DNA from 2 places in the Kitasatospora brasiliensis genome. Region 2 is predicted to be linked to the other one. Evidence: riboswitches for the same ligand, from Rfam matches in the RefSeq annotation. Region 2 holds a riboswitch; the other holds the start of a gene.
The links. A riboswitch is a leader RNA that binds a small molecule or an ion and turns the genes downstream of it on or off. The one in region 2 is predicted to bind cyclic di-AMP.

Region 1 (5,036 bases), on a different contig from region 2:
CTCGCCGAGCTGGAAGGCGCCGGCGGTGCTGAGGGAGGCGAAGCCGTGGGCGACGGAGCGGACGGTCCGGGCGGCGTGGATCGCCTCGGAGCCGTCGAGGCCGTACTCCCGCAGGACGGCGATGATCACGCCGACCAGCCGCCCGCCCGCCGCGGCCAGGTCGTCGTCCGGCTGCGGCGCCTGGGGCAGCGCGTTGTAGCGGTGCGGGTGCTCGGTGGCGTACGCGTGGTAGGCGCGCAGGACGGCGGCCACCGCGTCGTCCCCGCTGCGGCCGACCGCCGCCGCGGCCAGCCGGTCGGCCAGGTCCCCGGTGACCCGGACGGCGATCAGCCGCCGCAGTTCGGCGAGGCCGCCGCTGACGTGCTTGTACAGCGAGGGCGTGGCGACGCCCGCCCGGGCGGCGACGGAGGCCAGGGTGAGCGCCTCGGCGCCCTGGTCGTCGATGAGGGCGAGGGCGTGGTCGACGACCTGGTCGGGGGTCAGTCCTACGCGGGGCATGGCTTCGGGTCCTTCGTGCGGCGGTCGGATGGAGGAAAGAGGAGGGGGCGTTCAGCCGAGCTCGGCGAGGAACGGCAGCAGGGCGTCCGCGGTGGCCGCCGGGTTGTCGGCCATCGGGTAGTGCCCGGAGCCCTCGATCATCACCTTCCGCGCGCCGCCCAGCGCGGCGGCCTGCCGGTCGGCGACCAGTTCCGGCTTCGGGAAGTCGGGGTCCTCGCTGCCCATGACCACCAGCGCCGGGCACCGCACCGCGGCCGTCCAGCCGACCGGCGCCGAGTCGCCGTGGACGTACCCGCGGGTGGCGGTCTTCCGCCCGGGGGTGCGCAGCGCGGTGACCAGCCCGTCCACGTACGCGTCGAAGTCGGCGGGCTTGGCGCCCGGGAAGGCCATCTTGCGCAGGTAGAAGCCCCAGGCGGCCGGCCAGTGGACGAGGGCCGCGCCCAGCAGCCCCATGGCGCCGCGCATCAGGGCGCCCGGCGGCGGGTTCTCGACGAAGGCGTCGATCAGCACGATGCCGGCGACCCGCTCGGGCGCGTCCCCGGCGGCCTTGACGACTGTCGCCCCGGTGTAGGAGTTCCCGGCGAGGACGGCGCGCTCGATGCCGAGGTGGTCGAGCAGGGCGAGCACGTCGCCGGCCAGGGCGGCCGGGCTGTAGTCGTCCCAGATCAGGGAGGACTCGCCGAAGCCCCGCAGGTCCATGGTGACGACCCGGTGGCCGGCCGCGACCAGCAGCGGGCGCAGGTGCCGGTAGGTGGCCCGGCTGTCGAGCATGCCCGGGAGCAGGACGACGGGGGTGCCCTCGCCCTGCCGGGTGTCGTCGAAGGAGATCCGGCCGCCGGGAACGGCCAGGTACTGGGTGCTCGGGGTGATGGTGCCGTTCATGGGGGTCCTCCTCGGGCCGCCGGCGCGGGGTCGGCGTTACTGCCGATAGCCATAAAGCTAAGGCTAATAGCCTTAGCCGTCAAGCGTGACCGTCAAGCGTGACCGCCAAGCGTGACCGTCGAACGCGACCGCCCGGCATCCGACTCGGCCGGCGCGTCAGACCCCTTCGACCTTGAACGGGTCGTGCTCGCTGAGCAGCTTGTCCAGCCGGGCCTGGTCGACCCGGGTGACCATCTCGTTGGACTCCTGGCGGTCCCGGATCACCTTCGCCAGCGTGAACGCGGAGGTGACGGTGTAGAGGAGGCCGAGCCCGAGGAAAGCCCGGGTCCAGGCGCCGACCGGCAGGCAGGCGATCCCGGCGGCGAGGGCGGTGCCCGACAGGGCGAAGGAGAGGACGGCCTGGACGTGGTAGGCGGCCGTGGTGCGAGTCTTCATCGGTGCGCTCATGGCGTCAGGATGCGACCGCCGGCGCGGGCCGCACATGAGTAGGTGTACTCAGATGGGCCCGGGTATGAGGGGCCGTTCGTTGACGTCCGATCACCAGGGCCTAAGCTGCTCCAAACGGGTGGCTTGGAATCAGGGCCTCCTAGGATTAACGTTTGATAACGCAGCGCGGTTGTCAACGCCGTACCCAGACGGCACCGTGCGCCGTCGCCTAATCCCGCCGGCCGGCCTCCGGGCAGGCCAGGGAGCCGGGGAACCATGTTCCTTGGGGTGAATCGGCGGGGCCCCGGCCCGGCCGTAGGAGACCTTCCTGCTCCGAACCCGTCAGCTAACCCGGTAGGCGCGAAGGAAGGAAAGGAGCGCGCCTCCGTGGCGTCGACGCATACCCAGGCACAAGCCGGTACCCAGCTTCTCGACCACCCCGGCACGGACGGCCCCGAGGACTTCGGTCCGGAGGCCTTCGGCGCGGAGGCCGAGGCCAACCGCCACCGGATGCCGCGTCAGATCCGCGGAACCTCCCCGCTGCTCGGCGTCACCGCCGTCGCCGCCACCCTGGGCGCCACCGGCTTCGCCTCGGCCACCCCGGCCGCCGCGCCCGCCGTCGAGATCCCCGACGAGACCCCGGTCGCGCTCGCCGCCGACCCCGGCCTCGCGCTCGCCGCCCGCATCCAGCACCAGGCCGACAGCCAGCGCACCGCCGCCGAGGAGAGTGCCCGGGTCCAGGCCGCGCAGGAGGCCGAGGCCAAGGCCGCCGCCAAGGAGGCCGAGGCCAAGCGCGCCGCCGAGGAGGCCGAGCGGGCCAAGGCCGCCGCCCTCACCCTCCCGGTGACGGACTACCGGCTCTCCGCCCACTACGGCCAGAGCGCCCGCTACTGGGCCCATCTGCACACCGGCCTGGACTTCGCCGCCGACACCGGCACCCCGGTCCACGCGCTCGGCCAGGGCACCATCACCTCGGCCGGCTGGGCCGGCGCGTACGGCTACCGGATCGTCGAGACCCTGCCCGACGGCACCGAGATCTGGTACTGCCACCTCTCCTCGATCACCAAGGGCTCCGGCCAGGTCGTCGCCGGCCAGCAGATCGGCAAGGTCGGCGCGACCGGCAACGTCACCGGCCCGCACCTGCACATGGAGGTCCGCCCGGGCGGCGGCGCCCCGGTCGACCCGGAGCCCTGGCTCCAGCAGCGCGGCCTCAACCCCTGATCCCAGCCCCACCCGCGGAGCCCCCGAACCCGGGGGCTCCGCTTTTCGCGCTCTACTCCTCGGCGGGCAGCTGCTCCTCGGCGGGCGACTGCCCCTCAAAGAGCAGCTGCTCCTCGGCGGGCAGCTGCTCCTCGGCGGGCAGCTGGGCCAGGTACGCCTCGATCTCCTCCTGGCCCGGCTCCGGCGCCAGCTCCGGGAACTCCGTCACCAGCAGCCGCGGCAGCCCCGGCACCGTCCACTCCCCGAACAGGTCGAGCGCCGCCTCCACCGCGGCCTCCTCGAACCGGTCGAAGTCCCCGGTCAGCTCGTCCGGCATCGGCCGCCCCTGCGCGGTCAGCTCCGCGAGGTTGCGGTAGCTGCGCCGCATCAGGCCCTGCTCCAGCAGTCGCCGCGCGCCGTCCGTGGCCATGCCGACCGACAGGATCCGGCCCGGTCCCCAGCCCTGCTCGTCCGGCTCGTCCAGCCAGCCGGTCGCCGCCAGGGCCTCGAACGCGGCCAGTCGCTCCTCCTGCGCCAGCTCGCCGAAGCCGGCCAGCCAGTCCCGGACCGCCTCCGGGTCCGTGACGTCCACGTCGTACGCGTGCAGCAGCAGCGCGTACAGCCGGGGCCAGGTCACCAGATCGGCGCGGCGCAGCAGCCCGGCCGCGACCTCGCCCTGCCACTCGGCCTCCGCGTGCAGTCGCTCCTGGCGCTTGGCGTTGAGCCGCCGGGCCGCCCGCTGGTGGTCGACCAGCAGCCGGACGGCGTCGCCGTAGGCGAGCGGGTCCTCCTCGGGGGCGGGTTGGACGTACAGGTGGAGGCGCTCGTACAGCAGGTGCTCCACCGCGTTGGAGGTCAGTTCGGGCCAGCCGTCGTGCATCCTGCCCTCGCCCAGCTCCAGCAGCGCCAGCACCGCGCGCAGCGGCTGCTCGGCCACCGGCGCGCGGCCCTGCTCGGCCGCCCAGGCGAGCAGGTCGGCGGCCTTGGTGCGCGGGGCGAGCCGCAGGTCTTCGTCGTTCATAGTCCGAACGGTAGCCGCCGGGCGGGGATAGGGTCGGCAGCCATGGTCCCTGTACGACTCACCGGCCCGCGCCTGGGCATCCGCGAGTACCACCACACCGAGGACGAGGTGGAGGCGCTGCACGCGCTGTTCGGCGACCCGGAGGTCACCCGGTACCTGCCGTTCGGGCCGAGCGGCCGGGAGGACTGCGCCGACCAGCTGGAGCTCTACCTGGAGGAGGCGCTGGCCGAGGAGCGGGACACCTACCGGCTGGCCGTCACGAGGCTCGCCGACGCCGACGATCCGGGGGCGGCGCCGCCGATCGGGCAGGCTTCGCTGGGCCTCGGCGGGCACCGCGCCGCCGACCTCGGGTGCGTGCTGGCCCGCGACGCCTGGGGCCGCGGCTACGCGGGCGAGACCGTCGGCCTGCTCTGCGGCCTCGCCTTCGGCGCCCTGGACCTGCACCGGCTGACCGCCCGGGTGGCCGTGGACAACACGGCCTCCGTCAAGGTGCTCACCGGCCTGGGCTTCCGGCGGGAGGGGCGGCTGCGGCACGACGGGTTCAAGAACGGCGCCTGGTACGACTCGTACCTCTACGCGCTGCTCGCCGACGAGTGGCGGCCGGACGCGGCGGCGGGAGGCCGACCCGGGGGTTAACCCCACCCCCGATCCGCCAGGCCTCCACATCCCCTCCGACCTGGGCATCCGCCAGACTGGACGACGTCAGCGGGACGAACGAGACGTCAGCACGAGGGGCCGGGGGCCGGGAGCATGAGCAGCAGCCACAGCGTGGAGGACCGGGACTGGGGCTACGAGAGCGACCGGCGCCCGGCCGGGGCCCGCCCGACGGGGCAGCGGCCGGCCCTGTGGCGGGCGCCGTTCTCGGCGTACTACCACCGCGAGGTCGGCTACGCGCTCAGCGGCCTGCCGGTGGCGATCGCCGGTTTCGCCGTCTCGATCATCATGTTCTGCTTCGGCCTCGGCACCTTCGTCACCGTCCTCGGTCTGCCCGTGCTGGGTGCCCTGACCA
Region 2 (5,036 bases):
GACCTCGCCGGCCACGAGCAGATCCACAAGGGCATGACCTCCCGGGATCTGACCGAGAACGTCGAGCAGCTCCAGATCCGCCAGTCCCTTGAGCACGTGCGGGACCGCACCGTCGCGGTGCTGGTGCGCCTGGCCCGGCTCGCCGCCCAGCACTCCGAGCTGGTCATGGCCGGCCGTTCGCACAACGTGGCCGCGCAGGCCACCACCCTGGGCAAGCGGTTCGCGTCGATCGCGGACGAGCTGCTGGTCGCCTTCCGCCGCCTGGAGGAGCTGATCGCCCGCTACCCGCTGCGCGGGATCAAGGGCCCGGTCGGCACCGCCCAGGACATGCTGGACCTGCTCGGCGGCGACACCGAGAAGCTGGCCGAGCTGGAGCGCCGGGTCGCCGCGCACCTCGGTTTCGAGAACGTGCTGACCAGCGTCGGCCAGGTCTACCCGCGCTCGCTGGACTTCGAGGTGCTCACCGCCCTCGTCCAGCTGGCCGCCGCGCCGTCCAGCCTGGCGAAGACCATCCGCCTGATGGCCGGCCACGAGCTGGTCACGGAGGGCTTCAAGGAGGGCCAGGTCGGCTCCTCCGCGATGCCGCACAAGATGAACACCCGCTCCTGCGAGCGTGTCAACGGCCTGGCCGTCATCCTGCGCGGCTACGCCTCGATGACCGGCGAGCTGGCCGGCGACCAGTGGAACGAGGGCGACGTCTCCTGCTCGGTGGTGCGCCGGGTCGCGCTGCCGGACGCCTTCTTCGCCTTCGACGGCCTGCTGGAGACCTTCCTGACCGTCCTCGACGAGTTCGGCGCCTTCCCCGCCGTGATCGAGGCCGAGCTGGACCGCTACCTGCCGTTCCTCGCCACCACCAAGGTGCTGATGGGCGCGGTGCGCGCGGGCGTGGGCCGGGAGACCGGGCACGAGGTCATCAAGGAGCACGCCGTCGCCTCCGCGCTGGCGATGCGCGCGGGCGCCCGTGAGAACGAGCTGCTCGACCGCCTGGCCGCCGACGAGCGGATCCCGCTGGACCGGGCCGGGCTGGACGCGCTGCTGGCCGACAAGCTGTCCTTCACCGGTGCGGCCGGCGCCCAGGTCGCCGAGGTGGTCCGCCGGGTCGAGGCCGTCGCCGACGCCTACCCGGCGGCCGCCAAGTACGCGCCCGCCGACATCCTCTGACGGAGTATCAGCGCTGGGGCCCCGCTGCCGGACCGGTGGCGGGGCCCTCGCGCGTGGTGGGGACGTGGCCCGGGTCGAGCGGCGGAGCGGTGGGGCCGCACGGCCAGTCGCAGTTCGGCTCGGCCACCGGCTGCTCCTCGGACGCGAGCACATTGCCCCGTACGGTCGCGAAGGCGATCAGCCCGCCGCCGGCCAGCAGGCCCGCGCAGATCAGCATCGCGGTGTGGAAGGCGGAGTCGACCGCGGAGGGCACCCGGTAGGCGTCGCCGCTCAGCCCGGCCAGGGCCGGCAGGGCGGCCACCGCGAGCAGCCCGGCCGCGCGGGCGGCGGCGTTGTTGACCCCGCTGGCGATGCCCGCGTGCCGCACCTCGACGGCGGCCAGCACCGTCGCCGTCAGTGGCGCCACCAGCAGCGTCATCCCGCAGCCCATCACGGTGACGGCGGGCAGCACGTCCGCCCAGTACGAGGAGTCGGGGCCGGTGCGCAGCATCAGCAGCACCCCGGCGGCGCACAGCAGCGGGCCGACGGTCAGCGGGATGCGCGGGCCGATCCGCTTGCCGAGCCGCCCGGCGCGCGCCGACAGGGCCAGCATCAGCACGGTGATCGGCACCAGGGCGAAGCCCGAGACCAGCGGCGAGAACCCGGACACGATCTGGAGCTGCACCACCAGCAGGAAGAAGACGCCGCTGAATGCCGCGTACACGCACAGGGTGACCAGGTTCACCGCGGTGAACAGCCGGGAGGAGAACAGGCCGAGCGGCAGCATCGGCTCGGGCGCCCGGCGTTCGACCACCACGAAGGCGGCGGCGAGCAGCACCCCGAGCACCCCGCTGACCCAGACCGCGGGGGACAGGCCCTCGCCGGCCGCGGTCAGCGCGTAGGTGATCGCGCCGAGGGCGAGGGCGGCGAGCAGGGCGCCGAGCGCGTCGAAGCGGCCGGAGGCGCTCTCGTCCCGGCTCTCCGGCACCGACCGGGTGGCGACGGCGATCACGGCGGCGGCGAGCGGCAGGTTCAGCAGGAAGATCCAGCGCCAGCCGGGGCCGTCCACCAGCCAGCCGCCGAGGAAGGGGCCGACCGCGGCCGACACCCCGCCGAGGCCGGACCAGAGGCCGACCGCCGCCGAGCGGTCGTCAGGGTGGAAGACGGCCTGGAGCATGGCGAGCGAGCCGGGGGTGAGCAGCGCGCCGCCGATGCCCTGGACGGCGCGGGCGGCGATCAGCACATGGATGTTCGGCGCGGCGGCGCAGGCCGCGGAGGCGGCGGCGAACCAGACCACGCCGATCAGGAAGACCTTGCGCCGCCCGTAGCGGTCGCCGAGCGCGCCGCCGAGCAGGATCAGGCCCGCCAGGGTGAGCAGATAGGCGTTCAGCGTCCATTGCAGGGACGCCAGTGTGGCGCCGAGATCGGCGCCGATCCGGGGCAGCGCGACGTTCACCACGGTGCCGTCGAGCATCGCCATGCTGGAGCCGAGCACCGTCGCCAGTAGTACCCAGCGACCCTGCGCGGTGCCCAGGCGCAGGGTGCCGGCCTCGGAGGTGGCCACGGGCGAATCCTGCGTTGTCCGGGGCGTACGTGACAAGGGTCACCGGTGGGCGTGTTGGCCGGATGCGGTGGGTGAGCGGGCGGGTGCGCGGTGTCGTGAATCTCGGCGCAGGGTCGTGGATCAGTGGCCGGGAGTGAATGGGTTGTGTACGTATCGTGTGGTCGGGCCTGCGGAGGGTCACCGGGGGGCGGGGGGTCGTCGCCGTTTCAAGAGATCGACATTGCTTCACCCGAACGGATGGGTTTTAGTTCAGCGACCGCCCGGCCAGTCCGGACGGATCCGCCGGGTGGAACGCCGAGTCCTGCCGCTGCCCGGTGGTTCGAAACGAACTCTGTACGGCAGGAGCGGGGGACCCACAGGTAAGTCGCCGGACCGGAGTTCGCGCCTCAGTGCGCGGGCGTCCAGGACCGGCTCGGGGTGAAGCCGCGCATGCGCGGCCGGGCAACTCCAGCCCGAACCCGACAGCTCACCTCGCAGGCGTCGGAGAGGAAAATTCCATGCCTGCTCAGGCTCGTCGTATCGCCCTGCCCCGCGCCGCCCGCATCGGCATCGCCACCGCCGTCACCGGTGTGTCGTTCGCCCTTCCGCTGGTGACCGCGATCAGCGCCCAGGCCCACCAGGCTCCGGCTGCTCCGGCCGCGCAGGCCGCTTCCGCCGCCAAGTCGGCCGCTCCGGCCGCTTCCGCCGCGTCGGAGAGCTACCGCGTCGTCAGTGGCGACACCCTGTCCAAGATCGCCGACGTCAAGGACGTCGAGGGCGGCTGGCACGCGCTGTACGAGCAGAACCGCTCGGTCGTCGGCGCCAACCCGGACCTGATCTTCCCTGGCCAGCAGCTCGCGCTGCCGGGCCACGCCGCCGACGCCGCCCCGGCGAAGCCCGCGGCCCCGGCCAAGCCGGCCGCCCCGGCGACCCAGGCCGCCGAGCCGCAGGCCCAGGCCCAGGTCCAGGTGCGGACCGAGGCCGCCCAGCCGGCCGCGCAGCTCCAGACCCAGCTCCAGGTCGCCACCCCGACCCAGGCCGTGACCGCCACTCCGGTCGCCGCCGCCACCTCCGGCTTCGTCGCCCCGCTGGCCAACCCGAAGCTGGGCACCGCCTACGGCGTGGCCGGCTCGATGTGGGCCTCCGGCCACCACACCGGTCAGGACTTCGTCGCCGCCACCGGCACCCCGCTGCGCGCGATCGCCAACGGTGTCGTGGTCAAGGCCGGCAACGGTGGTGCCTACGGCAACGAGGTCGAGATCAAGCTCGCCGACGGCCACTACGCCGAGTACGCGCACCTCTCCAAGATCGGTGTGAAGATCGGTCAGAGCGTCACCGCCGGCCAGCAGATCGGCCTCTCCGGCGCCACCGGCAACGTGACCGGCCCGCACCTGCACTTCGAGATCCGCAACGGCTCGGAGTACGGCTCGGACATCAACCCGGTCGCCTTCCTGCGCGCGCACGGCGTCGCGCTCTGAGCCTGAGGCTCGGCAGTAGGAACCAGGAACCACCGCTGCTGCGGGCGAACCGATCCTCCGGGATGGTCATGTCGGGTGACCGCTCGACCGGGTGATCGCCGCACGGCGGCCATGGGCGCGGGACACGCCCAGGCCGGCCCGGCCGTACGGGGAACTCCTCGTACGGCCGGGCCGGCCGCTGTCGTTCCCGCTCCGTTCGACCCGTCGAACGCGGCGTCAACTCCGGTGCGCGGGGCGTCGATCGCCGGTGTCGCGGGCTTCGCGGCCGCGCGATGCTGTCGGACGGTCAGCGCCCGGCCGGTCCGGCGGGCGGGCGGGTCCGGGAGTCGAGGAGGCCGGATGGCGGTCCGGAGCGAGGGCGTGGCGGGGGAGACGGCCGGGCGGGAGCGGTCCGGGCCCGACGGGGTCGACCGGCTGAAGGCGGACTCGGTCGGCCTGGCCGGCGTGGTGTTCATGGCGCTCGCCGGCGCCGCCCCGATCACCGCGATGACGGGCAACCTGCCGATCATCGTCGGCCAGGGCAACGGCGGTGGCGCGCCCGCCGCGTACGTGGTGGCGACCGTCGCGCTGACGGTGTTCTCGATCGGGTACGTGGCGATGGCCCGGCACATCACCGCCGCCGGGGCGTTCTACGGCTACATCTCGCACGGGCTGGGGCGGGTGGTCGGGATGGCCTCGGGGCTGCTGGCGGTGCTCGCGTACGTCGTCACCGAGGCCTCGGCGATCGGCTTCTTCGCCTACTCCCTGCGCGGGCTGGTCCGTTCGCAGCTGGGGGTGGAACTCGGCTGGGGCTGGTACGCGTTGGCCGGGGTCGCGGTGATCGGGGTGATGGCCTGGTTCGACCTGCACCTGACGGCCAAGGTGCTGGGGATCGC

Region 1: another riboswitch for cyclic di-AMP. It lies ahead of QWJ13_RS07930 (M23 family metallopeptidase); the one in region 2 lies ahead of QWJ13_RS16795 (M23 family metallopeptidase).

Annotation. Positions count from the first base shown of each region.
Region 1 covers NZ_JAUOOW010000002.1:22,739-27,774, reverse strand. Annotated here, with positions in the region: gene QWJ13_RS07945 (TetR/AcrR family transcriptional regulator) at 1-498, opposite strand, end outside; gene QWJ13_RS07940 (alpha/beta fold hydrolase) at 550-1,380, opposite strand; gene QWJ13_RS07935 (YiaA/YiaB family inner membrane protein) at 1,537-1,827, opposite strand; cyclic di-AMP (ydaO/yuaA leader) riboswitch at 2,023-2,181, shown strand; gene QWJ13_RS07930 (M23 family metallopeptidase) at 2,194-3,027, shown strand; gene QWJ13_RS07925 (hypothetical protein) at 3,080-4,027, opposite strand; gene QWJ13_RS07920 (GNAT family N-acetyltransferase) at 4,070-4,663, shown strand; gene QWJ13_RS07915 (sensor domain-containing protein) at 4,778-5,036, shown strand, end outside.
Region 2 covers NZ_JAUOOW010000004.1:147,768-152,803, forward strand. Annotated here, with positions in the region: gene purB (adenylosuccinate lyase) at 1-1,161, shown strand, start outside; gene QWJ13_RS16790 (MFS transporter) at 1,169-2,704, opposite strand; cyclic di-AMP (ydaO/yuaA leader) riboswitch at 3,060-3,199, shown strand; gene QWJ13_RS16795 (M23 family metallopeptidase) at 3,202-4,161, shown strand; gene QWJ13_RS16800 (APC family permease) at 4,501-5,036, shown strand, end outside.